DNA from 4 places in the Streptomyces sp. NPDC020489 genome. Region 1 is predicted to be linked to each of the others. Evidence: riboswitches for the same ligand, from Rfam matches in the RefSeq annotation. Region 1 holds a riboswitch; each other region holds the start of a gene.

Region 1 (6,981 bases):
GTCCAGGGCGCGGGCGGCTCGCTCAACGGCACCACGAGCTTCGAGCGCACCAATTACTTCGAGACCATGCCCGCCCACCAGCTGGAGCTCGCCCTCTGGCTGGAGGCCGACCGCATGGGCTCGCTGCTGGCCGCCCTCGACGACGAGTCGATGGAGAACCAGCGGGACGTCGTCAAGAACGAGCGCCGCCAGCGCTACGACAACGTCCCCTACGGCACGGCGTTCGAGAGGCTGACCGCCCTCGCCTACCCGGAGGGCCACCCCTACCACCACACGCCGATCGGCTCGATGGCCGACCTGGACGCGGCGACCCTGGAGGACGCGCGCGCGTTCTTCCGGACGTATTACGCGCCGGGCAACGCGGTGCTGTCCGTGGTCGGCGACATCGACCCCGAGCAGACGCTCGCCTGGGTCGAGAAGTACTTCGGTTCCATCGCCGCCCACGACGGCAAGCCCGCCCCGCGCGACGGCTCGCTGCCCGAGATCATCGGCGAGCAGCTGCGCGAGGTCGTCGTGGAAGAGGTGCCCGCGCGCGCGTTGATGGCGGCGTACCGGCTGCCGCACGACGGCACCCGCGCGTGCGACGCGGCCGACCTGGCCCTCACCGTCCTCGGCGGCGGCGAGTCCTCCCGCCTGTACAACCGGCTCGTCCGCCGGGACCGTACGGCCGTCGCGGCCGGCTTCGGCCTGCTGCGGCTCGCCGGGGCGCCCTCGCTGGGCTGGCTGGACGTGAAGACCTCCGGTGACGTCGAGGTGCCGGTCATCGAGGCCGCCATCGACGAGGAGCTCGCGCGGTTCGCCGCGGAGGGCCCGACGGCCGAGGAAATGGAGCGCGCCCAGGCCCAGTTGGAGCGCGAGTGGCTGGACCGGCTCGGCACCGTCGCGGGCCGCGCCGACGAACTGTGCCGCTACGCCGTCCTGTTCGGCGACCCGCAGCTCGCCCTCACCGCCGTCGACCGCGTCCTGGAGGTGACCGCCGAGGAGGTCCAGGAGGTCGCCAAGGCCCGCCTGCGCCCCGACAACCGCGCGGTGCTCGTCTACGAACCCCTCTCCCCGGAGGCCGCCGAGGACGCGGAGCTCCCCGAGGACCCCGAGGCCGCGGCCACTGTCGAGGCCGGCGACAAGAACGAGGAGGCGGCCAAGTGACCGAGCTCGCCACGATGGAGTTCCACCCCCAGCCGCAGGCCGGCGAGGCGAAGCCGTGGGCCTTCCCGGCCCCCGAGCGCGGCACCCTCGACAACGGCCTGACGGTCCTGCGCTGCCACCGCCCCGGCCAGCAGGTCGTCGCCGTCGAGGTCCTCCTGGACGCCCCGCTGGACGCCGAGCCCGCCGGTCTCGACGGTGTGGCCACGATCATGGCGCGGGCCTTCTCCGAGGGCACCGACAAGCACACCGCCGAGGAGTTCGCCGCCGAGCTGGAGCGCTGCGGCGCCACCCTGGACGCGCACGCCGACCATCCCGGCGTCCGCCTGAGCCTCGAGGTCCCGGCGTCCCGCCTGCCCAAGGGGCTCGGTCTGCTGGCCGACGCCCTCAGGGCGCCCGCGTTCGCCGACAGCGAGATCGAGCGGCTGGTCACCAACCGGCTCGACGAGATCCCGCACGAGCTCGCCAACCCCTCCCGGCGGGCCGCCAAGGAGCTCTCCCGGACGCTGTTCCCGGCGGACCTGCGCATGTCCCGCCCGCGCCAGGGCACCGAGGACACCGTCCGCGCGATCGACTCCGCGGCCGTACGCGCCTTCTACGAGAAGCACGTCCGCCCCGCCACCGGCACCGTCGTGGTCGTCGGCGACCTGACCGGCATCGACCTCGACGCGCTGCTCGGTGACACCCTCGGGTCCTGGACCGGCTCCTCGGCCGAGGCGCGGCCGGTGCCGCCGATCACAGCCGACGACACCGGCCGGGTCGTCATCGTGGACCGCCCCGGTGCCGTCCAGACGCAGCTGCTGATCGGCCGGATCGGCGCCGACCGGCACGACCGCGTGTGGCCCGCCCAGGTGCTCGGCACGTACTGCCTCGGCGGCACCCTCACCTCCCGCCTGGACCGCGTCCTGCGCGAGGAGAAGGGCTACACCTACGGCGTGCGCTCCTTCGGGCAGGTCCTCCGCTCCGCCCCGGACGGCACCGGCGCCGCGATGCTCGCCATCAGCGGTTCCGTGGACACCCCGAACACCGGTCCCGCCCTGGAGGACCTGTGGACGGTGCTGCGCACCCTCGCCGCGGAGGGGCTCACCGACGCCGAGCGGGACGTCGCCGTGCAGAACCTCGTCGGGGTGGCCCCGCTGAAGTACGAGACCGCGGCGGCCGTCGCGAGCACGCTGGCCGACCAGGTCGAGCAGCACCTGCCCGACGACTACCAGGCCACCCTGTACCGACAGCTCGCCGCCACCGGCACCGTGGAGGCCACCGCGGCCGCCGTGAACGCCTTCCCGGTGGACCGTCTGGTGACAATCCTGGTCGGCGACGCCTCCGCCATCAGGGAGCCCGTGGAGGCCCTCGGCATCGGTGAAGTCACCGTCGTGACGGCCGAGTAGCGGCACGCGCGCGGGGGAGCCCTGGTGACTGGAGGGTCACCAGGGCTCCTTAATGTCCGAATTGAAGGCCAGTTGCCTGTTTGCCCTGTGGGATGCGCTACAAAAGCCGTGATCCGTTTGGGGATTGAAAGTGGCCCCGCTTAGCGTCTTCCCGGCTGTCCGTCAGGCACTGCGCCGCGCCCGCGGCACCGGACAGCCATCGCCGAGTCCCCGTACGGCGCGAGCCAGGGGAGCCGGGGACCCATCCGTAGTCCCTGGGGTGAATCGGACGCCCGCGCGTGCCGCGAGGGGGTCCGTAGGAGACCTTCCTGCTCCGAACCCGTCAGCTAACCCGGTAGGCGAGAGGGAAGGAAAGGACCAGCCACTACATGGCGTTCACGCGCCCCACCGGGAAGCACCGCGCCCCGAGCCGGATCAAGCGCGGCACCGCCCGCGCGGCCGGCGTCGCGGCCCTCGCCACCACCGGTGTCATCGGCACCCTCGCCGCCCCGGCCCTCGCCGCGGAGCCCGCGGCCGAGCAGACCGGACTCACCCCGGTCATCACCCTCGGCGACTCGGTCGCCGCCCAGATCGACGCCCAGGCCGAGGCCCAGGAGCAGGCGGCCGTCGAGGCCGCCCAGCAGAAGGCCGAGGAGGAGGCGCGCCGCCAGGCCGCCGCCAAGGCCAAGAAGGAGCGCGAGGCCAAGGAGCGCGCCGCCCGCGCGGCCGCCGAGCGCGAGCGCCTGAACACCTTCGTCAGCCCGATCGCCGGCTCCTACATCTCCACCGGCTACAAGGCCGGCGGCGCGGTGTGGTCCTCCGGCAGCCACACCGGCGTGGACTTCCACGCCGCCAGCGGCACCTCCGTGCGCGCGGTCGGCTCCGGCACGGTCGTCGAGGCCGGCTGGGGCGGGTCCTACGGCAACAACGTCGTGATCAAGATGCACGACGGCACGTACACCCAGTACGGCCACCTGTCGTCCATCGGCGTCTCGGTGGGCCAGACGGTCACCCCGGGCCAGCAGATAGGCCTGTCCGGCGCGACCGGCAACGTCACGGGGCCGCACCTGCACTTCGAGGCCCGCATGACCGCGGAGTACGGCTCGGACATCGACCCCGTCGCCTACCTCCGTTCGCACGGCGTGAACGTCTGACGACCGACGCGAGACCTCTTCGGAACCCCGGCCCACCGGCCGGGGTTTCGTCGTTTCCGGCACGGCGCTGTCCAAAAAATATCCATGGATTCCGGCCCGCCATCGGAAATTCCCGCTCTTTGCAATAGAGTCACTGAACACACGTCAATCGTCGACGTTTCACGGGGATTAAAGCGGAGGTCGGTCATGCGTATTCCGGCGCACTCGGTATGCACCGCGATCAGGGACGACATCGTCGCCGGTGTCTACGAGCGCGGCAGCCGGCTCACCGAGGAACTCCTCGCGCGCCGCTACGGCGTCTCCCGCGTCCCCGTCCGGGAGGCCCTGCGCACGCTGGAGGCCGAGGGGTTCGTGGTGACCCGGCGGCACGCGGGCGCATGCGTGGCCGAACCTACCGAGCAGGAGGCGGCCGACCTGCTGGAGATGCGGATGCTCCTGGAGCCGCTCGGCGCCTCACGGGCCGCCCAGCGGCGCACCGAGGCGCATCTGAAGGTGCTGCGTGGCCTGGTCAGGCTGGGGCAGGAGCGGGCCAGGCGGGGCAACAGCGACGACCTGCGGTCCCTGGGCGGCTGGTTCCACGAGACGCTCGCCCAGGCCTCCGGCAGCCCCGCGCTGGCCTCGGTGCTGACCCAGCTGCGCCACAAGATCTCCTGGATGTACGCGGTGGACGCGCCGGCCGACCCCGTCGAGTCCTGGGCGGAGCACGGCGCGATCGTCGACGCGGTGGGCCGCGGGGACGGGGAACGCGCGCGGGCCGTCACCGCGCTGCACACGGAACGCTCGACGGCCGCCCACCGACTCAGGTTCGGCTCCGCGGGAGACCGGCCCGAGCGTGTGAGGAACTCGCAACATCCCGTACACACGCCGAGCCTGTGGCATTAACAAAAGGGCCGTATACAAAGGGGCAGTAATTCGCGGGGGCCTATTTCTGCTGCCTGCGAACGCGAATTCACCGAGTGCGTACGGAGAAAAGAAAGGGCCCGCCCGATAATGCGGACGAGCCCTTCGGTCATGCCGTGATCAGACGGTCTCGGGGAGTTCCTCGAGGCCCTCAGAGACCAGCTTCGCCAGTCGGTCGAGGGCGGCGTCCGCGCCCTCGGCGTCGGAGGCGAGCACGATCTCCTCGCCGCCCTGGGCGCCGAGGCCCAGAACCGCCAGCATGGAGGCCGCGTTGACGGGGTTGCCGTCGGCCTTGGCGATCGTCACGGGGATGCCGGAGGCCGTGGCGGCCCGGACGAAGATGGAAGCGGGGCGGGCGTGGAGGCCCTCGGCCCAGCCGACGTTGACGCGGCGCTCAGCCATGTGATGCTGCCCTTCGGTGTTCAGGGTTGTCTAGACCAGTTTCCCACAACGTGAAGCGTCTCCGGAGCGGTCCTTCGTCCCGTCCGGGGTGAGTCGTCGGACCGCGGCCTCGGCCCGACATCCGTCCCTCTCGCGATCCTGCGCGTTCTCCACAGACTGCCTCGCGCCGTTGTCGTACGCGAGCCGTAACCTGGGGCCCATGCAGAGCTCGCCGGACCGGCACGAGTACCCCGCGCACTGGGAAGCCGACGTGGTGCTGCGCGACGGCGGCACCGCGCGCGTCCGCCCCATCACCGTTGATGACGCCGAGCGCCTGGTCAGCTTCTACGAGCAGGTCTCCGACGAGTCGAAGTACTACCGCTTCTTCGCCCCGTACCCTCGCCTGTCCGCCAAGGACGTCCACCGCTTCACGCACCACGACTTTGTGGACCGGGTGGGACTCGCCGCCACGGTCGGAGGCGAGTTCATCGCCACCGTACGCTACGACCGCATCGGCACCGACGGAACGCCCGCGTCCGCACCCGCCGACGAGGCCGAGGTCGCCTTCCTCGTCCAGGACGCCCACCAGGGCCGCGGCGTCGCCTCCGCCCTCCTCGAACACATCGGCGCGGTCGCCCGCGAGCGCGGCATCCGCCGGTTCGCCGCCGAGGTGCTGCCCGCCAACACCAAGATGATCAAGGTGTTCACGGACGCCGGGTACACCCAGAAGCGCAGCTTCGAGGACGGCGTCGTCCGCCTGGAGTTCGACCTCGAACCCACCGACCGCTCCCTCGCCGTGCAGTACGCGCGCGAGCAGCGCGCCGAGGCGCGGTCCGTGCAACGGCTGCTGGCGCCCGGCTCGGTCGCCGTGATCGGCGTCGGCCGTGCCCCCGGCGGGGTGGGCCGCGGCCTGCTCGACAACATCCGGGACGCCGGCTTCACCGGCCGCCTCCACGCCGTGAACAAGGCCTTCACCGACAAGGAGCTGGACGGGGTGCCCGCGTACCGCTCGGTGCGCGACATCGACGGTCCCGTCGACCTGGCGGTGGTGGCCGTGCCCGCCGAGCACGTCCCCCAGGTCGTCACCGAGTGCGGCGAGCACGGCGTCCAGGGTCTCGTGGTGATCTCCGCCGGGTACGCCGAGAGCGGCCCCGAAGGACGCGAGCGCCAGCGCGAACTCGTCCGGCACGCGCGCGCGTACGGCATGCGGATCATCGGCCCCAACGCCTTCGGGATCATCAACACCCACCCGGACGTACGGCTGAACGCCTCCCTGGCCAACGAGCGGCCCCGCCCCGGCCGCATCGGCCTGTTCGCCCAGTCCGGAGCCATCGGCATCGCCCTGCTGTCCCGGCTGCACCGGCGCGGCGGCGGCGTCACCGGGGTCACCGGCGTCTCCACCTTCGTCTCCTCCGGCAACCGCGCGGACGTCTCCGGCAACGACGTCCTGCAGTACTGGTACGACGACCCGGACACCGACGTCGTCCTGATGTACCTGGAGTCCATCGGCAACCCCCGCAAGTTCACCCGCCTCGCCCGCCGCACCGCCGCCGCCAAGCCGCTGGTCGTCGTCCAGGGCGCCGGCTCCGCCCCGCAAGGGCATGCCGTACGGGCCACGCGGCTCCCGCACTCGACGGTGTCCGCGCTGCTCAGGCAGGCCGGCGTGATCCGGGTGAACACCATCACCGAGCTCGTCGACACCGGGCTGCTGCTCGCCCGGCAGCCCCTCCCGGGCGGCCCGCGCGTGGCGATCCTCGGCAACTCCGAGTCCCTGGGTCTGCTGACGTACGACGCCTGCCTCTCCGAGGGCCTCAGGCCGCTGCCCCCGCTGGACCTGACCACGGCCGCTTCGCCCGCCGACTTCCACACCGCCCTGTCGCGCGCGCTCGCCGACGACACCTGCGACGCGGTCGTCGTGACCGCGATCCCCGCCGTGGGGGAGGGGTCCGCCGGGGACGCGGCGCTCGCCGAGGCGCTGCGGTCTGCCGCCGGGCAGGTACCGGGCAAGCCGGTGCTCGTGGTCCACGTCGAGCTGG
Region 2 (6,981 bases), on a different contig from region 1:
CGGCACGTACGTCCTGTACATTTTTTACAGAAGCCGAAGGAGGGGTACCCATGACCCGAGCGTCCGCCCGCCATGTCCTGCCCGACTTCACGGAACGCACGAGTTCCGGCCACACGGCGATGGACCCGTACTCCAAGCTCCTGGAGGAGCGGATCGTCTTCCTCGGGACGCAGGTCGACGACACGTCGGCGAACGATGTGATGGCCCAGTTCATGCACCTCGAGCACCAGGACCCCGACCGGGACATCTCCCTCTACATCAACTCCCCCGGCGGCTCGTTCAGCGCCATGTCGGCGATCTACGACACGATGCGATTCGTCAGTTGCGACGTGGAGACGATCTGCCTCGGGCAGGCGGGCTCCTCGGCGGCGGTGCTGCTGGCGGCCGGCACCCCCGGCAAGCGGTTCGCGCTGCCGGGTGCCCGCATGGTGATCCACCAACCCTCCCTGCCGCAGCCCGTGGAGGGACAGGCGAGCGATCTCGCCATCCAGGCGGCGGAGTTGGGGCGCGTCCGGGCCCGTCTGGAGGAGCTGCTCGTACGGCACACCGGCCGCACCCCCGAACAGGTCGCCGCCGACATCGAGCGGGACAAGGTCCTCGACGCCCAGGAGGCCCTGGAGTACGGCCTGGTGGACCGGATCATCCCCAGCCGCAAGGCCTCCCGCCCCGCTCCCGGCGACCGGTGAGCGGGCGATGCTGCCACCGGAACTCCCTCCGCTGCCCGCACTGACGCGCGCCGAGGGCGAGTTGATCGACCGTTACCTCGACGCGGTCGACCTGCTCGGCCGGATCAACCCGGCGCACGACGGGGACACCTACCGTGGACTGCGGGCCGCTCAGGCGCTGGTGACGAAGGCCGCCGAGCTGCGTGACGCGCTGGTGACCATGCACCAGCGCGGCGAGACCGAGCTGCACGCCCCGACCCTCGCTCGGGCGCTGCGGGTGCTCGACGGGGAGCGGCGCACGGCCCGGGTCACCGTGCCGCCCCCCTCCGACAGTTGACGCGACCGCGACCGTGGCCGGTCCGGACGTCCCGCTCCTTGTCGCGGCGCCCGGACCGGTCTTGAAACGGACCGAAAGACGTACCCCCTTTTGGAGTAGACGCCCCTCCTCGGACAGGGCCGTTCAGGTTGCGCAACGCGCGTAGCCGGAGCCCGGAACGAGGACCTTCGATGCTGGTCCGGGGGGCCGTGACCCCCTGGACGCTCCCTCGAACAGACGAGTGTCCACCCGAACGGGTGAGTGGTGAGTAACGCCACAAATCCCCGATTCCATTGGGTTTTTCGGCGTGGAGTGCGTGAAGATCCCTGACTGACGACAAGACCCCGCCGCAGCGGCGGGGCGATCCGGGCGGACGCCGAGTCCTGCCGCCGCCTGGATGACCGGTCGACAGGAGTGGATCGGCAGGAGTGGAGGACCCAAGCACGACGGGTCGCCGGGACGGTCAAGCCATGACCGGACCTGAGCAGCCCTTGGGGTGAAGCCGCGTCAGCGGCCGGGCAACTTCGCCAGCCCGAATCCGACAGGTCATCCTTCACAGGCGGCTGACGAAGGGTTGCGCATGTCTGCGCTCAATCGTGTCCCGTCGCTCATGGTCCGGGCCGGTACGGCTTCGGCTCTCACCATCGCCGCCGTGGGCGGCTCGATCGTGGTCCCGGGCGTCGCCTCCGACGCCGAGGCGGCCACATCGTCGACGAAGGCACTTCAGGTGGCGGCTTCCAAGAAAGGCTCCCCGTACAAGTACGGCGCCGCGGGACCGCACCGGTTCGACTGCTCCGGGCTCACGCTGTACTCGTTCAAGAAGGCCGGCAAGAAGCTGCCCCGGACGGCGGCACAGCAGTACAACAAGACCCGCCACATCTCCGCGGGGAACCGCAAGGCCGGAGACCTCGTGTTCTTCCACTCCGGCTCCAGCGTGTACCACGTCGGCATCTACGCCGGTAAGGGCAAGATCTGGCACTCCCCGAAGAGTGGGGAGGTCGTGAAGCTTCAGAAGATCTGGACCAAGAGCGTCTGGTACGGCCGGGTCAAGTGACCCACCCCGTGCGGGTGACGGCGACCTGACCCGCCGTCACCCGCGCGGGTCGTCGACGGGCCCCTGAAGGGCGCCTCCGAGGACTCGGGGCGCCCTCTTTCACGGCTCCTGCTGGCCCGCGGAGACCGGCTCGGCCGGGACCACCCACGGGAGTTCGATGGAGACGGTCTTGCCCCCCTCGCGGGTGGGCCGGACTCTCAGCTTGCCGCCGCACTCCGCGGTCAGCCAGCGGATGATGACCATGCCGCGGCCGTTGTCCTGCTGGACCGCGGCCGGCAGCCGTCTGGGGAAGCGGGGGTGGCTGTCGGTGACCCCGATACGCAGGTGTTCGTCGCGGTCGAGCTGGAGGTCCACCGTGAAGGTGGGGGACTGCCCGAACGTGTGCTGTACGGCGTTGGTGGTGAGTTCGGAGACGATGAGCCGGATCGCCTCGGCCACCTCGGTGTCGGCCGGCAGACCCCATTCCGCCAGGGTGCCGATGACGTATGTGCGAGCCGCGGAGACCGAGGCGGGATCGCTCGGCAGAGTGACGGATGCTTCCAGATGGTCTGCCATGACGACGCCGTCCCTTTCCCACGGGACCTGGTCCGACACGGAGCGGATGGGTCGAGTACGGTCCCGGACTGGTGCTTCATCGCCAGACTGCCATCACCGGGCCGGTCACGGTGCCGATCCACCAAGATATGCATATATCTGTCGCTCGATGCGGTGAACTCTCCGACGGAAAACCGTATGTGGGCGGCCCGGAAGGAGTAGGGAGTAGCCCATGCAGCACGGTCCCGCGGTACGCCGCCGGAAACTGGGCGCCGAACTGCGTGCCTTGCGCACCGGCGCCGGGCTCACCAGTGGTGAGGCGGCCCGGCTGGTGGGCTGGCACCAGTCGAAGGTGAGCCGGATCGAGACCGGCGCGAGCGGGGTGAAACCGGCCGATGTGCGGTTACTGCTGGACGCCTACGAGGTGCAGGACGCTCAACTCCGGGAGTTGCTGCTGGTGTTGGCGGGGTCCGACGAGGGCGGCGGACGGCACCACTGGTGGCACCAGTACCGCGGGGTACTGCCGCCGACCTACCGCGATTTCATCAGTCTGGAGTCCCAGGCGAGCGCGATGCGCACCCTGGAGACCTCCGTGGTGCCGGGGCTGCTGCAGACACCCGAGTACGCGCGCGCGGTGACGCGGGCCGCGGTGGGCGGCCTCGACGTCGACCCGGACGAACGGCTGGACGCGCTGGTCGAGGTGCGACTGGCCAGGCAGGACGTCCTTCGGGCAGAGCCGCCGCTGGAGCTGAGCGCGGTGCTCGACGAGGCGGTGCTGCGCCGGGACATCGGCGGCCCCGAGGTCATGGCGCGGCAACTGCACCGGCTCATCGACGCGGCCCGGCTGCCCCAAGTGAGGCTTCAGGTCCTGCCGTTCGCCGCGGGAGCGCACATCGGCATCACCGGGCCTTTCGTAATCTTCTCCTTTTCGAGCAAATCTGATCTGGATGTCGTTGTTCTCGACCACTTGACGAGTAGCCTCTACCTCGAGCGGAAAGAAGACCTCCAGGCCTATACCGAGGCCTTCAACACCCTTCAGATCCACGCCCTTTCGCCCGAGGACTCGTTGGATTACATCGCCGGGATAGCAGACGGCGCGTAAGGAGGCACCATGTCCGCAATGCCTCGGAACGTTCCTTCCAGTACCGACCTGCACGGCGTGCGATGGCTGCGCAGCAGCTACAGCACCGGAGCCAACAACTGCGTGGAGACGGCTCGGCCAGGCACCGGTCCAGCGGCCGGACTGCTCGCCGTACGCGACTCCAAGGACCCGTCCGGACCCGCGCTGCTCTTCTCCCCCGAGAGCTGGGCGGGGTTCACGGCCGCGTTCTGATCCCCGTCGTCGAGTACACGGCCGTGTCACGCCGACTCATGGTCGCGTCTCGCCGATCACACGTACAGCGCGTTCGATCTGCGCCGCGGAGAGGTCCGCGCGGGCGGTCAGCCTGAGCCGTGAGATGCCGTCGGGGACGGAAGGAGGACGGAAGCAACCGACGGACAGTCCCACCGCACGGCAGTCCGCCGCCCACTGCACGGCCTCCTCCGGGGACGGCGCGCGCACGGAGACGACCGCGGCGTCCGGGCGTACCGCCTCGTGACCCGCGGCGGTCAGCCGTGCGTGCAGCTCGGCGGCCACCTCGCGGGCCCGCGCCGCGCGCTCCGGCTCGCGGCGCAGCAGCCGCAGGGCCGCCAGAGCCGCCCCCGCCGCGGCGGGGGCGAGGCCGGTGTCGAAGATGAAGGTCCGGGCCGCGTTGACCAAGTGGTCGATCACCCGGGCGGGGCCGAGCACGGCGCCGCCCTGGCTGCCGAGCGACTTGGACAGCGTGACGGTTACCACGACGTCCTCGGCGCCCGCGAGTCCCGCCGCGTGCGGGGCGCCCCGGCCGCCTGTGCCGAGCACGCCGAGGCCATGGGCGTCGTCGACGACCAGGCCCGCGCCGTGCTCCCGGCACGCCTCGGCGAGCGCGGCCAGCGGGGCGGCGTCGCCGTCGACCGAGAAGACCGTGTCGGAGACGACGACGGCCGGTCCGTCGTGCGTCTGCAGCGCCTTGCGCACGGCTTCCGGGTCGGCGTGCCCGACGACCTGGGTGGTGCCGCGTGCCAGTCGGCAGCCGTCGATGAGCGAGGCGTGGTTGCCGGCGTCGGAGACGATCAGTGAGCCGTGCGGGGCCAGCGCGGTCACCGCGGCGAGGTTGGCGGCGTACCCGGAGGAGAAGACCAGGGCCGCCTCGAACCCGCAGTATTCGGCCAGCTCGCGTTCCAGTTCAGTGTGGAGCTCGGTCGTGCCGGTGACGAGTCGAGAACCGGTGGAGCCCGCGCCCCAGGTCCGGGCGGCCCGGGCGGCGCCCTCGGTGACCTCCGGATGGCGGGCGAGCCCCAGGTAGTCGTTGCTCGCGAGGTCCAGCAGCGGCGAGTCGGCGGGGCGGGGGCGCAGGGTGCGTACGAGTCCGGCGCGGTGGCGCAGCCGCGCCTGCTCGTCGATCCAGCCGAACGCCATGGGTCCTCCGGAGGTTTTGTAGGCAGCGAACAGACACTAGTGGGACAGGCAGCCCCCCACTGTGTGGCAATACCCACACAGCGAATGGCCGCTGTTGTGTGAACTCTCCTTGGCCCAAGACGGCTCCTTAGGACAGGATCAGTTTTCATGGACCTGCTGAACACGCTGGTGGACAAGGGGCTTCGGCGCGAGCTGCCGACCCGCGAGGAAGCTCTCGCCGTCCTCGCCACCTCCGACGACGACCTGCTCGATGTGGTGGCCGCGGCCGGAAAGGTGCGCCGGCACTGGTTCGGCCGACGGGTGAAACTGAATTACCTCGTCAACCTCAAGTCCGGCTTGTGCCCCGAGGACTGCTCCTACTGCTCGCAGCGGCTGGGCTCGACCGCCGGCATCCTGAAGTACACCTGGCTGAAACCGGACGAGGCCTCCAAGGCCGCTGCGGCCGGGCTCGCGGGCGGCGCCAAGCGGGTCTGCCTGGTGGCCAGCGGCCGCGGGCCGACGGACCGGGACGTGGACCGGGTCTCCGACACCATCAGGGCGATCAAGGACCAGAACGAGGACGTCGAGGTCTGCGCCTGCCTCGGACTGCTCTCCGACGGCCAGGCCGAGCGCCTGCGCGAGGCGGGCGCCGACGCCTACAACCACAACCTCAACACCTCCGAGGCGACGTACGGCGAGATCACCACGACGCACACCTACGCGGACCGCGTGGACACCGTGCAGAAGGCGCACGCCGCCGGTCTGTCGGCGTGCTCGGGTCTCATCGCCGGAATGGGCGAGACGGACGAGGACCTGGTCGACGTGGTCTTCTCGCTGCGCGAGCTGGACCCGGACTCGGTGCCGGTCAACTTCCTGATCCCCTTCGAGGGCACCCCGCTGGCCAAGGAGTGGAACCTCACCCCGCAGCGCTGTCTGCGCATCCTGGCGATGGTCCGGTTCGTCTGCCCGGACGTCGAGGTGCGGATCGCGGGCGGCCGCGAGGTGCATCTGCGCACGATGCAGCCCCTCGCCCTGAACCTGGCCAACTCGATCTTCCTCGGTGACTACCTCACCAGCGAGGGCCAGGCCGGCAAGGCCGACCTGGAGATGATCGCGGACGCCGGCTTCGAGGTGGAGGGCGCGGGCGAGGTCACGCTGCCCGAGCACCGGGCCGACGTGGCCGCCGCCGCGGGCGGCTGCGGGTCGCACGGGAGCGCGGAGGGTGCCGGGTGCGGGTCGCACGGGGGCACGGAGAGTGCCGGGTGCGGGTCGCACGGGAGTGCCGGGTGCGGGTCGGTGTGCGGTGCGGCTCCGGAGCCGGCGGCCAACGAACCCCGTCCGGACCTGGTCGCCGTACGCCGTCGTGGTGCCGGAACGGATCTCGCGCCCAATGCCTGACCTGTCCGTCCCGGAACTGCTGGAGCTGGACCGGCGGCATGTGTGGCATCCCTACGGTCCGATGCCGGGACGTGCCGAACCGCTCGTCGTGGAGTCGGCGAGCGGGGTGCGGCTGCGGATGGCCGACGGCTCGGGTGAGCTGGTCGACGGCATGTCGTCCTGGTGGTCGGCGATCCACGGCTACAACCACCCGGTGCTGAACGAGGCCGCGCGCGAGCAGCTCGGGCGGATGAGTCACGTGATGTTCGGCGGGCTCACCCACGAGCCCGCCGTACGGCTCGCGAAGCTCCTTGTCGACATGTCGCCCGAGGGTCTGGAGCATGTCTTCCTCGCCGACTCCGGCTCGGTGTCGGTCGAGGTCGCGGTGAAGATGTGCCTCCAGTACTGGCGCTCGCTGGGCCGCGGCGGGAAGCGGCGCCTGCTCACCTGGCGCGGCGGCTACCACGGTGACACCTGGCAGCCGATGTCGGTGTGCGACCCCGAGGGCGGGATGCACGAACTGTGGAGCGGGGTCCTGCCGCGCCAGGTGTTCGTGGGA
Region 3 (6,981 bases), on a different contig from region 1:
ACCGCGACGGACAGACCCGCGCGGTCCTTGCCCGCCGCGCAGTGCATCAGCACGGGCACGCTCTCCTCGGCGAGGGAGCGCAGGACACGGGAGTGCTCGGCGGTGCGCTCCTTGATGATCTGGCGATACGAGGCGATCATGCGGTTCGCCGCCTTGCCGTCGCCGAGGATCTCGCGCAGCTGCTCGATCTCGCCGTCGCGGACCATCTTCCAGAACTCCGAGCCCTCCGCCGGGTCGCTCAGCGGGAGGTTGACGTTGCGCACGCCCGGCAGCTCGACGTCGGGGCCCTCCAGCTTCTGGTCCGAGGCGTTGCGGAAGTCGAAGATCGTGTGCAGTCCGAGCGAGGTGAGGAACGCGGCGTCCTCGGCGGTCGCGTGTGCCAGGTGGCCGCTGCGGTACAGCACTCCGTAGCGCACCCGCCGTCCGTCGACGGTCGGCAGCCCGCCCACGTCGCGGAAGTTGCGCACGCCGGCCAGCTCTGGCTCGGTCGACGGGATCTGCTGCGTCACGGGGGCTCCTCCCGGTCGGGACCGTCGCCGCGGCTCGTCGACGGGCACTTTCATGACGATACGACATCGGTTCCCGGGGCAATCAGTTGTCCACAGACGTTGCCTCCAGGCCCGCAAGCCCTTGATGATGTTGACGATTGAGCGTCCATGTTCGAATGTGTGAGGGTTTGATGCTGGAGATCTCCGAAACCGGCCGTACCTGGCTTCTCTCCGGGCCGGCCAGCAGTTACGCCGTCCACCTCACCGAGGACGACGTTCTGCTGCACCTCCACTGGGGCCCGAGCATCACGCTCGCCGACGCCGAGGAACTCGCCGCCCGGCCGCTGCCCGGCGAACGCGGATTCGAGTCCCCGCTCGACGGCCGCGAGGAGTACCCCGTCGAGGGCGGCCCCCGCTTCGTACGCCCCGCGCTGTCCGTGCGCGCGGGCGAGCGACGCGGTACCGAGTGGAGCTTCGAGGCGTACGAGACGCCGGACGGCGCCGGGGGCGACGAACTGCGGCTCCGCTTCCGCGACGGCGGACTCGCGATCACGCTCCACTACCGCATGCGCGGCGACGTCGTGGAGCGCTGGGTGGGCCTGGACAACCAGGGGCCCGACGCCGTGGAGCTGCTGCGCGCCGACTCCGCCACCTGGACGCTGCCCGAGCGCGAGGACTGGCGGCTGTCCCACCTGCACGGCCGCTGGGCCGCCGAGTCCCGGCTGACCAGTGCGCCGCTCACCTACGGCGAGAAGGTCATCGGCAGCCGCCGCGGCCACACCGGGCACCAGCACCTGCCGTGGGTCGCGCTGGACACCGACGCCACCGAGGAGCGCGGCGAGGTCTACGGCTGTGCCCTCGGCTGGTCGGGCTCCTGGCGGATCGCCGTGGCCCAACTCCTCGACGCGCGCGTGCAGATCACCGGCGGCGCCGGGTACGACGAGTCGGGCCTGCTGCGGCTGGCGGCGGGGGAGTCCTTCACCACGCCCGTCTTCGCCGGACTGTGGAGCGACGGCGGCTTCGGGGGCGCGAGCCGGACCTGGCACGCGTACCAGCGGGCGTACGTCGTCCCGGACGCGGACCGGGACCGGCCGGTGCTGTTCAACTCCTGGGAGGCCACCGAGTTCGACATCTCCGAGGAGCAGCAGGAAGCGCTCGCCCGGCGCGCCGCGGACATCGGCGTCGAGCTGTTCGTGGTCGACGACGGCTGGTTCGGCGCCCGCACCAGCGACCGCGCCGGGCTCGGCGACTGGGCGCCCAACCCGGACCGCTTCCCCGGCGGTCTGAAGCCGCTGGCCGACCAGGTGCACGCGCTCGGCATGCAGTTCGGGATCTGGGTCGAGCCCGAGATGGTCAACGCGGACAGCGATCTGTACCGGGCGCACCCGGACTGGGTCCAGTACCAGCCGGGACGAAAGCGGACGGAGTTCCGCAATCAGCTCGTACTGAACCTGGCACGCGAGGATGTCCAGGAGTACCTGTTCAGCCGGCTCGACGCGCTCCTGTCCGGCGCCCCGATCGACTACGTGAAGTGGGACTTCAACCGCAGCTTCACCGACGCCGGCTGGCCCGGCGAGCCGTATCCGCAACGGCTCTGGGTCGATCACGTGCACGCCTTCTACGCCTTGCTGGACCGGCTCAGGGCGGCCCACCCGGACGTCGCCTTCGAGTCCTGCTCGGGCGGCGGCGGCCGGATCGACCTCGGGGTGCTGAGCCGGACCGACCAGGTGTGGACCTCCGACAACACCGACCCGCTCGACCGGCTCGCCATCCAGCACGGCTTCAGCCAGATCCACCCCGCGCGCGTGATGGCCGCCTGGGTGACCGACAGCCCGAACGCCATGCTCAACGGCCGCGTCAGCTCGCTGCGGTTCCGGTTCGTCAGTGCCATGGCTGGGGTGCTCGGGGTGGGTGGCGACCTCACCCGGTGGAGCGAGGCGGAGCTCGGCGAGGCCCGTGAGTGGGTGGAGCTCTACAAGGAGATCCGGCCCCTGGTGCAGCGCGGCGACCAGTACCGGCTGCGGCCGCCGCGGGGCGGGCTGAGCGCCGTGCAGTACGTCCTCGGGGACGAGACCGTGGTCCTCGCCTGGCTCCAGGCGCAGAGCTACGGCGAGCCCGTGCCGGCGCTGCGGCTGCGGGGGCTCGATCCGGCAGCGTCGTATGCATGCCTGGAAACGGGCGAAATCCACAGAGGGGCCGTATTGCTGCATCACGGACTTCGCGTCGGTTTGCGGGGCGATTTGGATGCGACGGTTCTTCGGCTGCGGCGCGTCTGAACCTTCTGTCCGAATTGGCGCCTTCCTTCGTGTTGCGATGCGTTCATTCCAACTCGCTCTGGAATGAGGGAACCTGTGCGTCGGGCACGTGAGGAGCGTCATATCCGTGACGGTGCGTCGCCCGTCATGTTCACGTAATCCCCATATTTTTCCTGGGGTTTGGAGAGCTGGAGGCGGACGTAATGCACGCAGGGTGACCGGTAATTCCCGCAGCGGATCACGAGAAACGCATGCGCGTGGAACCTCTTACTTGTCGCTTTGCGTCCTGCTCGCTTACGTTCGCCATCCATCCGGACGGACGCCCAATCCTGCCGCCGCCCGGAGTCCCCACTACTCACCCGTGAACGGCAGGAGCGGGGGACCCACAGGTACAACGCCTGTTCCGGTCTCCGGAACGGCTAGGGGTTAAGCCGCGCCTCGGTGCGGCCGGGCATCTCCAGCTCGCACCCGACAGCTCACCTCGCAGGCGCCGGAGAGGAATTCGCCATGCCCGCGAAGGGTAAGCACCGCCGTCCGAAGGCCCAGCGCCTGACCCGCTCGATCGCCGTCGCCGGTACCGGCGGAGCGGCACTCGCCCTCCCGCTGATGGGTGCCGCAGGCGCCCACGCGGCCCCCTCGCAGTCCCCTGCGGAAAAGGCCGTCCAGTCCCTTCCGGCCGCCGAGAAGACGACTGTCGACAAGGTGGCGGAGAAGAAGAGCGCCGCGAACACCGCGACCGTGCGCACCTATTCGGTGCGGGCCGGTGACTATCTTTCGAAGATCGCCGACGAGCAGCACGTCAGCGGCGGCTGGCAGAAGCTCTACTCCGACAACCGCGAGGTCGTCGGCTCCGACCCGTCGCTGATCCACCCCGGTCTGAAGCTGACCCTCGGCAAGAAGGGCGCGGCGAGCGCGCAGAAGTCGGCGGACACGTCCACGAGCACCCGGAAGTCCTCGTCCTCCGCGTCGAGTTCGTCCTCGCAGTCCTCCTCGAAGTCGAGCACGACGGCCGCCGCCCAGAGCAGCGAGTCGACCGGCGCGAGCAGCAGCGCCGCCGGCTTCACGCTCCCGGTCGCCGGTGCCACCGTCGGCACGCCGTACCGCATGGCCGGCAGCATGTGGTCCAGCGGTTACCACACCGGCGTCGACTTCGTCGTCCCGACCGGCACCCCGCTCAAGGCCGTAGGCGCCGGCACGGTCGTCTCCGCCGGCTGGGGCGGCGCGTACGGCAACCAGGTCGTCATCAAGCTCGCCGACGGCTACTACGCCCAGTACGCCCACCTGTCCTCGCTCTCGGTCTCGTCCGGCCAGACCGTCGCCGCGGGCCAGCAGGTCGGACTCTCCGGCGCGACCGGCAACGTCACCGGTCCGCACCTGCACTTCGAGATCCGCACCACCCCGGACTACGGCTCGGACGTGGACCCGGTCGCCTACCTCCGCGCGAAGGGCGTCTCCGTCGGCTGACGCCCACTCCACGTGCCACCGAAGGCCGGACCCCGATCCCCGGGTCCGGCCTTCGGTGTCGGCGTGGCTGCGTGCGTGACCGCCGCGTTGCGTTCTTGTGGCACGGGCGCCCGGGGCATCGACAGGAAGGGGTGGATGGGGCCAGAGTGATCCCGGCCGTCGCGTAAGCGCTTTCTGTCCCCGCTCGCTGCCACGGGGACCTCGGCGGCACACGTTCCCCGGGCGCCGCACGGTGGCCGACCGGCCCTTTCGCAGAGGAGCAAGATGACGACCACCCGTAGAGCCTTCGGGGCGCTCGCCGCCGGTGCCGCGCTCGCCGCCCTCGGCCCCGCCGGGAACGCCGCCGCCGGGCCCCGCCACCGTCGCCTGATCGCCCACGACGACTTCCGCCACGGCCTTCGCCAGTGGGCCGTGGAGCTGGAGAAGGGCGGCACCGTCACCGCCTCCCGCGGCACCCTGGAGGTCGAGGTACCGGCCGGCGCGACGATCTGGTTCAGGAAGCGGCTCGAAGGGCCCTACGTCATCGAGTACACGGCCACGCCCGTGTCCGAGGGCGGCGTCAACGACCGGGTCTCCGACCTCAACACCTTCTGGAACGCGGTCGACGTCCGTTCCCCCGAGGACCTCTTCGCCACCCGGCGGGGCGGGGCGCTGGCCGAGTACGACCACCTCCGGACGTACTACGTCGGCTACGGCGCCAACTCCAACACCACGACCCGGCTGCGCCGCTACGTCGGTGAGGCCGGCGTCCGTCCGCTGATCTACGACTACACGGAGCCGCTGCTCGTGGCGAACGAGCCCCACCGCGTCCGGATCGTCTCCGACGGCTCCACCCAGCAGTGGTGGACCAACGGGCGCCTCGTCTTCGACCACACCGACCCGCAGCCGTACACCAGCGGGCACTTCGCCTTCCGGACGACGTGGAGCCACTTCCGCCTGCGCGACTTCCGGGTATGGCGGCTGAGCCCTCAACGCCTCTGATCGGAGGCCTATTCCGGGCTTGGGAAACACTTTAGGAGTGGCTTATCTCACCGCCCGTCAATCCTCCCTTACGGTCGCGTAGGTCACATTCGAAGGTGAATCATGGGCCGACGTGGCAGACGATTCGAAGAGTGACAGCAGAGCAGTGATCGGGTCGTACGTTGCGGTGGGGGACAGCTTCACCGAGGGCGTCGGCGACCCCGGCCCCGACGGGGCGTTCGTCGGCTGGGCGGACCGCTTCGCGGTGCTCCTGGCGGACCGGCGCCCCGAGGGCGCGTTCACGTACGCCAACCTCGCGGTACGCGGGAAGCTCCTCGACCAGATCGTCGAGGACCAACTTCCCAAGGCCGTGGCCCTCGCACCGGACCTGGTCTCCTTCTGCGCGGGCGGCAACGACATCCTCCGGCCCGGCAGCGACCCCGACGAGGTCGCCGAGCGCTTCGAGCGGGCGATCGCCCGGCTCTCCGAGGCGTGCGGCACCGTGATGGTGACCACCGGCTTCGACACCCGTGGCGTGCCCGTGCTCAAGCACCTGCGCGGCAAGATCGCCACGTACAACGGACATGTGCGGGCGGTCGCCGACCGCTACGGCTGTCCCGTGCTCGACCTGTGGTCCCTGAAGACGATTCAGGACCGCAGGGCCTGGGACGGCGACCGGCTCCACCTGTCGGCCGACGGGCACACGCGCGTGGCGCTCCGGGCCGGCCAGGTGCTCGGTCTGGAGGTCCCCGCCGACCCCGACCAGCCGTGGCCCCCGCTGCCGCCGCGCGGCACCCTCGACATCCGGCGCGACAACGTGCAATGGGCGCGCGAGTACCTGGTGCCGTGGATCGGGCGCCGGTTGCGCGGGGAGTCCTCGGGCGACCATGTGACGGCGAAGGGCGCGCTGTCGCCGGACGACATCAAGATGCGGATCGCGGCGGTCGCCTGACGAGCGCGTGGCGGCCGCCCCGGACGTGACCGCGCGGGTGCGGGTGCGGGTGCGGGTGCGGGTGCGGTCCGGTCTCCGGGCCGGCGTCGGGTGGCGGTGTGCCGTCACCCGACGTCTGGCTCCCGGAAGGGCCGGAACACGCAGGCCTGTTCCGCGTACGACCGTCGCGGGCGTCGCCGCGGCCCTCCGGCCCTGAGGCCGGGCGGTGGCTGCCCGGTGTCGCCGCACCGGCGGCCGGGGCCGTCACCTCCGGCGTCCTGCCAGAAGCCCTCGCCCACGCGCGCGCGATGCCGTCGGCACGGGGCGTGCCGTCGGTACGGGGACGGATCAGGGTGACGGCGTCGGTGAGGGCGGCTTGCGGAGGGGGCCGAACGGCCGGCGGGTGCCGCTCAGGCCCCGATCCACCGGCGAAGTGTCTCGACCGTGTTCTCCGGCGCGGAGTTGAAGCACAACCGGATGCCGGGCGCCTCCTCGACGAGGAGGTTGACCAGTCGTTCGAACAGGACGGTGTGCTCCGGCATCATCCGGACCCCGCCCCCGATCATCGCCAGGCCGAACGTGTCCGCCCGGAGGGCTTCCCGGACGGCCGCCTCGGCGTCGTCCGCCGCGGTCCCGATCAGACAGGACCGCACATCGAACCCCGCCTCGCGCAGTGCCGTGTGTGCCGCCTCGATCCGGGCCGTGAAGGCCTCCTCGTCGATCCCCGCGGGCAGCCGGCTGTAGTCGAGCACCCGCGGGTCCAGCCCGACGGACAGCACCTTCGTCGTGCTCGGCAGGGGAGCGGAGGCCGTCGGACGGACCATGGGCGGGACCCTCTTCTGTCGACGGAGGGCCGGGGCGGCTCCCTCAGCCCTCCTGCGCG
Region 4 (6,981 bases), on a different contig from region 1:
CCTTCGACCCCGCCCAAACCCTGGGGGCTGCGCCCCCAGACCCCCATCGGCCCTGAAGGGGCCTCGTCCTCAAACGCCGGACGGGCTAAAAGATGCGCACCGGCGCCACGGCGGGAAGGGCAGGGGCGCGCCCCCGCGGACGGGCCACCGGCGCCACGGCGGAAGGGGACGTACCGGGGGGTGCCCGCCCGCAGTGTCGGGCGTCCAACCGACAGCACAGCTTGGTCCCACGGCACCGCCCGACCGAGGACGGACACCCCCCGGTGCGGCCCCGACCCACAACGCACCCCGCGACCCGCCGGATACCGTCAGGGAGTGACCGACCACCCCACCCCCGCCCCGGAACTCTTCACCTGGGAGTTCGCGACCGACCCCTACCCCGCCTACGCCTGGCTCCGCGAGCACGCCCCCGTGCACCGGACCCGGCTCCCCAGCGGAGTGGAGGCCTGGCTGGTCACCCGGTACGGCGATGCCAAGCAGGCCCTGGCCGACCAGCGGCTCAGCAAGAACCCGGCGCACCATGACGAACCCGCGCACGCCAAGGGCAAGACCGGTATCCCCGGTGAGCGCAAGGCGGAGTTGATGACGCATCTGCTGAACATCGACCCCCCGGACCACACCCGCCTGCGCAGACTGGTCAGCAAGGCCTTCACACCCCGCCGCGTCGCCGAGTTCGCGCCGCGCGTGCAAGAACTCACCGACCACCTCATCGACCAGTTCACGGCGAAGGGGTCCGCCGACCTCATCCACGACTTCGCCTTCCCGCTGCCCATCTACGCCATCTGCGACCTGCTGGGCGTCCCGCGTGAGGACCAGGACGACTTCCGGGACTGGGCGGGCATGATGATCCGACATGGGGGAGGGCCGCGGGGCGGTGTCGCGCGGTCGGTCAAGAAGATGCGCGGGTACCTCCTGGAGCTCATCCACCGCAAGCGCGAAGGGCTGCCCGCCGAGCCCGTACCCGGCGAGGACCTCATCTCCGGTCTGATCCGCGCCTCCGACCACGGCGAGCACCTCACCGAGAACGAGGCCGCGGCGATGGCCTTCATCCTGCTCTTCGCCGGGTTCGAGACCACGGTCAACCTGATCGGCAACGGCACGTACGCCCTCCTCACCCACCCCGAGCAGCGCACCCGTCTCCAGAACTCTCTCGCCGCGGGCCGAACCGACCTGCTGGCGACGGGAGTCGAGGAACTGCTCCGCTACGACGGCCCCGTGGAACTGGCCACGTGGCGCTTCGCCACCCAGCCGCTCACCATCGGCGGACAGGACATCGCCCCCGGCGACCCCGTCCTGGTCGTGCTCGCCGCGGCGGACCGGGATCCGCAGCGGTTCGCCGATCCCGACGTCCTCGACCTGTCCCGGCGGGACAACCAGCACCTCGGATACGGCCACGGCATCCACTACTGCCTCGGCGCCCCGCTCGCCCGCCTCGAGGGCCAGACCGCGCTCGCCACACTCCTCACCCGGCTCCCGGACCTCCGACTCGCGGTGGATCCGGCCGATCTGAGATGGCGTGGGGGGCTCATCATGCGTGGACTGCGCACGCTGCCGGTCGAGTTCACGCCCGTTCGGTAGGAAGCCGGGCAACTCGCCCCTGACCCGCGGTCCTTGTGCCGGGCGACGCAAACATGACACGCCCTCAAGTCTGTGATCTTCACGTGATCTGTGCGGCATTAACTTGTGACAAGTGATCGTCTGCCGATACGTTCTCGCATCAACGCGGCGACCCGAACCACCCGCCGCGCCCGCACTGTCGTCTCGCGAAAGGGCACCGCATGCTCACCGGGAACGGTCGTCACCGTCGCCCCCGTCAGGCTCCGGCACTTCTCGTTGCGGCCGGAGTGACCGGCTCCGCCATCGCGATCCCGCTGCTCGGCGCGGGCGGGGCGAGCGCGGCGGACGGGAACACCTGGGACCAGGTCGCCCAGTGCGAGACCGGTGGCTCCTGGAGCGCGAACGACGGTGACGGCCACTACGGCGGGCTCGACCTCTCGCAGAAGAACTGGGAGAAGTACGGCGGCCTCGACTACGCCACGAGCCCCGACCTCGCCAGCCGCAACCAGCAGATAGCCGTCGCCGAGAAGGTCCTCGCGGACCAGGGTGTCGGCGTCTGGGGCACCTGCGGTCTGCTGCACGGACTCAGCGAGGACTCGGGCTCCGCCGATGTCGACACCGGCGTCGCTTCGCCGTCGACGAGCGACAGCGACGACTCCGACGCGTCCGCCCAGCCCGAATCCACCGAATCAGCCGAAACTACCGAATCCTCCGAATCACCCGGATCGGCGGGTCTGTCCAACTCGTCCGGCGAATCGGAATCGGCCGATGCGACGGACTCGTCCGGCAGCGCCTCCTCGTCGCCCACCACCGGAGCGGACAAGTCCGCCAAGTCGGACAACTCCGGCTCCGCTCCGGGTGGTGCGCTGTCCTCCGGCAGCCCGTCCGCCGCGCCGACCGAGAGTGACGAATCGGACAACTCCTGGCGAGAGGGCGGCTCTTCGAACCTGGTGGACACCGGCGCCCTCGTTGCCCCCTCCGAGGGCACCGGCCGGCACCGGGGTGCGAGCGCCGAGGAGGGCTCGTACACCGTCCGGACCGGCGACACGCTCGCCTCCATCGCCGACTCCCTTGACCTCGACGGTGGATGGCGTCGGCTCTATACCGCGAACGAGCAGGTCATCGGCGCCGATCCGAGCGCGATCGAGCCCGGGCAGACCCTTGCTCTAGGTAGCGAATAGGGCGAAATCCCCAGGGAAAAACCGTGAGTTCACGTCCGTACTTCACCGCAAATGTCCCGTTTGGTGAAAGTGTGGGATGAGTCTCAGAAGCCCTGATCGTCTTTGAAATCCCCCGGGTTCCGTGTCTACGGTCAACACCGCTCGTCACCGCGAGCCCCGGCTGCCGCAACGCCGAATCCTGCCAGCGGCCGTACGGGAACAGTCGTCGCGTCAAGCGCCGTAGGCAGGAGCGGGGGACCCAAGGTAAGTGCCGGGTCCGGAAGTTGAGGCCTCACGGGGTCTCATGGCCGAGAGGCCGCCGGAACCGGCTTGGGGTGGAGCCGCGCAGCGCGCCGAGAGGCGAGATGTGCGGCCGGGCAACTCAACCGGCCCGAACCCGACAGCTCACCTCGCAGGCGTCGGTGAGGGGATCCACCATGCTGTTTTCCGCCAAGGGCAAGCACCGTCGTCCGTCCAAGGCCACCCGCGCCGCCGCGCTCGCCGGTGTCACCGGTGTCGCCATCGCCGCTCCGCTGATGGCGGCCGGCAACGCCTCGGCCGCCACCGCCTCCGAGTGGGACGCCGTCGCCCAGTGCGAGTCGGGCGGCGACTGGTCCATCAACACCGGCAACGGTTACTACGGCGGCCTGCAGTTCTCCGCCTCCACCTGGGCCGCGTACGGCGGCACGGCGTACGCCTCCACCGCCGACCAGGCCTCCAAGGCGCAGCAGATCGAGATCGCCGAGAAGGTCCTCGCGAGCCAGGGCAAGGGTGCCTGGCCGACCTGTGGTGTGGGCCTGTCCAGCGCCGGCTACACCGGCGGTGGCTCCAGCTCGTCGTCCTCGAGCGACAGCAACAGCGGCAGCACCAGCACCGGCACGCGCTCCTCCGAGCAGCAGGCCTCCCGCTCGTCCGAGCGTCCGGCCGCGAAGAAGACCGTCACCACCCCGACCGGCAAGAAGGTCAAGAAGGGCGACGGCGAGTACAAGGTCGTCAAGGGTGACACCCTCAGCTCCATCGCCGAGGAGCACGACGTCAAGGGTGGCTGGCAGAAGGTGTTCAAGCTGAACAAGGACATCGTCAGCGACGCCGACTTCATCTACCCGGGCCAGCAGCTGCACCTCAAGTAAGAGGGACACGGCCGCGCCCCGGCCGAACCACGGCCGCCCCGGCCGAATCACAGCCGCGTCCCGGCCGAACCACAGCGCCCTCACATCCGTGGCCCTCACACTGAGGGCCTCGTGAGGGCCCCCCGTCCCCACGGGCTCCCCGCTCCGGTGCGTGTTCCCCCGTACGCACCGGGGCGGGGTTTTTTCGTGCGGTGCCGCCGAGACGCCGCCGTCGGTTTGTTCGGTTCAGAAACAATTTACTCTCGGTTCTGTCCACGGGGCGGTCCACGCGGTGGCCGATCCCCCGGAGCCGGTTAGGCTCGGTCTCGCAGAACCCACCGCGGTCCCGGCGGACCGTGTCACATCCCAAGAAGGAGATGCTCGTGCCGTCCATCGACGTCGTCGTAGCCCGGGAAATCCTGGACTCCCGAGGCAACCCCACGGTCGAGGTCGAGGTCGGCCTCGACGACGGCAGCACCGGTCGTGCCGCCGTCCCCTCCGGCGCCTCCACGGGCGCCTTCGAGGCCATCGAGCTGCGCGACGGTGACCCGAACCGCTACCAGGGCAAGGGTGTCGAGAAGGCCGTCCTCGCGGTCATCGAGCAGATCGGCCCGGAGCTGGTCGGCTACGACGCCACCGAGCAGCGCCTGATCGACCAGGCGATGTTCGACCTGGACGCCACCGACAACAAGGGCTCGCTCGGCGCCAACGCCATCCTCGGCGTCTCCCTCGCCGTCGCCCACGCCGCCTCCGAGGCCAGCGACCTCCCGCTCTTCCGCTACCTGGGCGGCCCGAACGCGCACCTGCTGCCCGTTCCGATGATGAACATCCTGAACGGCGGCTCGCACGCCGACTCCAACGTGGACATCCAGGAGTTCATGATCGCCCCGATCGGCGCGGAGTCCTTCTCCGAGGCGCTGCGCTGGGGCACCGAGGTCTACCACACCCTCAAGAAGGTCCTGAAGAACAAGGGCCTGTCCACCGGCCTCGGCGACGAGGGCGGCTTCGCCCCGAACCTCGGCTCCAACCGTGAGGCCCTCGACCTCATCCTCGAGGCCATCAACGAGGCCGGTTACACCCCCGGCGAGCAGATCGCCCTCGCGCTCGACGTCGCCGCCTCCGAGTTCTACAAGGACGGCGTCTACTCCTTCGAGGGCAAGGACCGCTCCGCCGCCGAGATGACGGAGTACTACGCCGAGCTCGTCGCGGCGTACCCGCTCGTCTCCATCGAGGACCCGCTGTTCGAGGACGACTGGGAGGGCTGGAAGACCATCACCGACCAGCTCGGTGACAAGGTCCAGCTCGTCGGCGACGACCTGTTCGTCACCAACCCCGAGCGTCTGGCCCGCGGTATCGAGGAGGGCGCCGCCAACGCGCTGCTCGTCAAGGTGAACCAGATCGGCTCGCTCACCGAGACCCTCGACGCCGTCGAGCTGGCCCAGCGCAGCGGCTTCAAGTGCATGATGTCGCACCGCTCCGGCGAGACCGAGGACGTCACGATCGCCGACCTCGCCGTCGCCACCAACTGCGGCCAGATCAAGACCGGCGCCCCGGCCCGCTCCGAGCGCGTCGCCAAGTACAACCAGCTCCTGCGCATCGAGGAGATCCTCGACGACGCCGCGGTGTACGCCGGCCGCTCGGCCTTCCCCCGCTTCAAGGGCTGAGCCACAGCCAAGTCGTACGTACGTCCCCGTACTCGGTCCCGTACCGTGTGCGGGGACGTACGCGCGTGTGAACGGGAGTGAGAGAGATGGCCGTCAAGGACCGTGACCGCTTCTCCACCGCCACCCGGATCCGGCTGCTCGGCGAGCAGACCGCCGCCCGCGTCTACCGCTCCCAGACCAAGCGGCAGGCCCGTCGCTCCCGGCTGACCGGCCGCGCGGCGCTGCTCGCGCTGGTGCTGTGCTCGCTGGTGGTCGCGCTCGCCTATCCGATACGGCAGTACGTCTCCCAGCGCGCCGAGGTCGCCGACCTCCAGCGGCAGCAGGAGCAGGCCCGGCAGCGGGTCGAGGAGCTGCGGGACGCCAAGGCGCGCTGGCAGGACGACGCGTACGCCGAGCAGCGGATCCGGGAGCGGCTGCACTATGTGATGCCGGGGGAGACGGGGTTCATCGTCGTCGACCCGGACGCGGCGCGGCAGTCGCGCGCCGATCTGGGGGCGGCCGACCGTCCCTGGTACGCGAACGTCTGGGACGGGGTCGACAAGTCCGACGCCTCCGACCAGTGAACCTGACCTAGAGAAAGACAGGCATGGAAACGCCCCCGCCGACCACTTTGCGCACCGAGCCGACCGACGCCGACGTCGAGGCCTTCAAGCAGCAGCTCGGGCGTCCGCCGCGCGGACTGCGCGCGATCGCGCACCGCTGCCCGTGCGGCCAGCCGGACGTGGTGGAGACGGCCCCGCGGCTGCCCGACGGCACGCCCTTCCCGACGACGTACTACCTGACGTGTCCGCGTGCCGCCTCGGCGATCGGCACGCTGGAGGCGAACGGCGTCATGAAGGAGATGACGGAACGGCTCCAGAGCGATCCGGAGCTGGCCGCCGCGTACCGCGCCGCGCACGAGGACTACCTCGCGCGCCGGGACGCCATCGAGGTCCTGGAGGGCTTCCCGAGCGCGGGCGGCATGCCGGACCGGGTGAAGTGCCTGCACGTGCTGGTGGGGCATTCGCTGGCCGCGGGTCCGGGCGTCAACCCGCTGGGCGACGAGGCGATCGCGATGCTGCCGGAGTGGTGGCTCAAGGGTCCGTGCGTGCAGCCGCTCGCCGCGCCCGACCCGGCCGAGGAGCACCCGGGCGAGGAGGGTGCGGTGTCCGACCCCGCCGAGGCCCGCGGCGGCTCCTTCGCCGCCGCGCCGGCCGTCCCGGAGGGCTTCGGGCGGGTCGCGGCGGTCGACTGCGGTACGAACTCCATCCGGCTCCTGGTCGCGGACGTGAACCCGGCCACCGGTGAGCTGCGGGAGCTGGACCGGCGGATGACGATCGTGCGGCTCGGCCAGGACGTGGACCGGACCGGCCGGCTGGCGCCCGAGGCGCTGGAGCGGACGTTCGCGGCCTGCCGCGAGTACGCGCGGGTGATCCGTGAACTGGGCGCCGGGACGGTGCGGTTCGTGGCCACCTCGGCCTCCCGGGACGCCTCCAACCGGGACGACTTCGT

What was found. Region 1 has a riboswitch for cyclic di-AMP ahead of ACH41F_RS07690 (M23 family metallopeptidase). Riboswitches for the same ligand answer to the same signal wherever they lie in the genome.
Positions count from the first base shown of each region.
Region 2: linked by a shared signal. The riboswitch ahead of ACH41F_RS30940 (NlpC/P60 family protein) and the one ahead of ACH41F_RS07690 (M23 family metallopeptidase) in region 1 are both predicted to bind cyclic di-AMP.
Region 3: linked by a shared signal. The riboswitch ahead of ACH41F_RS11470 (peptidoglycan DD-metalloendopeptidase family protein) and the one ahead of ACH41F_RS07690 (M23 family metallopeptidase) in region 1 are both predicted to bind cyclic di-AMP.
Region 4: linked by a shared signal. The riboswitch ahead of ACH41F_RS17580 (transglycosylase family protein) and the one ahead of ACH41F_RS07690 (M23 family metallopeptidase) in region 1 are both predicted to bind cyclic di-AMP.

Region 1 is NZ_JBIRUZ010000003.1:120,013-126,993, forward strand. Features, by position in the region: gene ACH41F_RS07680 (insulinase family protein) at 1-1,146, shown strand, start outside; gene ACH41F_RS07685 (insulinase family protein) at 1,143-2,531, shown strand; cyclic di-AMP (ydaO/yuaA leader) riboswitch at 2,722-2,887, shown strand; gene ACH41F_RS07690 (M23 family metallopeptidase) at 2,900-3,664, shown strand; gene ACH41F_RS07695 (GntR family transcriptional regulator) at 3,851-4,546, shown strand; gene ACH41F_RS07700 (HPr family phosphocarrier protein) at 4,685-4,966, opposite strand; gene ACH41F_RS07705 (GNAT family N-acetyltransferase) at 5,166-6,981, shown strand, end outside.
Region 2 is NZ_JBIRUZ010000013.1:138,433-145,413, forward strand. Features, by position in the region: gene ACH41F_RS30930 (ATP-dependent Clp protease proteolytic subunit) at 51-686, shown strand; gene ACH41F_RS30935 (hypothetical protein) at 694-1,002, shown strand; cyclic di-AMP (ydaO/yuaA leader) riboswitch at 1,346-1,558, shown strand; gene ACH41F_RS30940 (NlpC/P60 family protein) at 1,562-2,035, shown strand; gene ACH41F_RS30945 (ATP-binding protein) at 2,135-2,590, opposite strand; gene ACH41F_RS30950 (Scr1 family TA system antitoxin-like transcriptional regulator) at 2,802-3,671, shown strand; gene ACH41F_RS30955 (DUF397 domain-containing protein) at 3,681-3,902, shown strand; gene ACH41F_RS30960 (aminotransferase class I/II-fold pyridoxal phosphate-dependent enzyme) at 3,939-5,066, opposite strand; gene bioB (biotin synthase BioB) at 5,214-6,443, shown strand; gene ACH41F_RS30970 (adenosylmethionine--8-amino-7-oxononanoate transaminase) at 6,436-6,981, shown strand, end outside.
Region 3 is NZ_JBIRUZ010000004.1:228,151-235,131, forward strand. Features, by position in the region: gene ACH41F_RS11460 (tyrosine-protein phosphatase) at 1-509, opposite strand, end outside; gene ACH41F_RS11465 (alpha-galactosidase) at 680-2,764, shown strand; cyclic di-AMP (ydaO/yuaA leader) riboswitch at 3,070-3,246, shown strand; gene ACH41F_RS11470 (peptidoglycan DD-metalloendopeptidase family protein) at 3,251-4,207, shown strand; gene ACH41F_RS11475 (DUF6250 domain-containing protein) at 4,472-5,188, shown strand; gene ACH41F_RS11480 (GDSL-type esterase/lipase family protein) at 5,334-6,119, shown strand; gene ACH41F_RS11485 (hypothetical protein) at 6,509-6,922, opposite strand; gene ACH41F_RS11490 (TetR family transcriptional regulator C-terminal domain-containing protein) at 6,966-6,981, opposite strand, start outside.
Region 4 is NZ_JBIRUZ010000006.1:96,335-103,315, reverse strand. Features, by position in the region: gene ACH41F_RS17590 (cytochrome P450) at 316-1,578, shown strand; gene ACH41F_RS17585 (transglycosylase family protein) at 1,779-2,738, shown strand; cyclic di-AMP (ydaO/yuaA leader) riboswitch at 2,944-3,151, shown strand; gene ACH41F_RS17580 (transglycosylase family protein) at 3,155-3,847, shown strand; gene eno (phosphopyruvate hydratase) at 4,210-5,490, shown strand; gene ACH41F_RS17570 (septum formation initiator family protein) at 5,577-6,053, shown strand; partial or broken gene ACH41F_RS17565 (DUF501 domain-containing protein) at 6,077-6,478, shown strand; gene ACH41F_RS17560 (exopolyphosphatase) at 6,737-6,981, shown strand, end outside.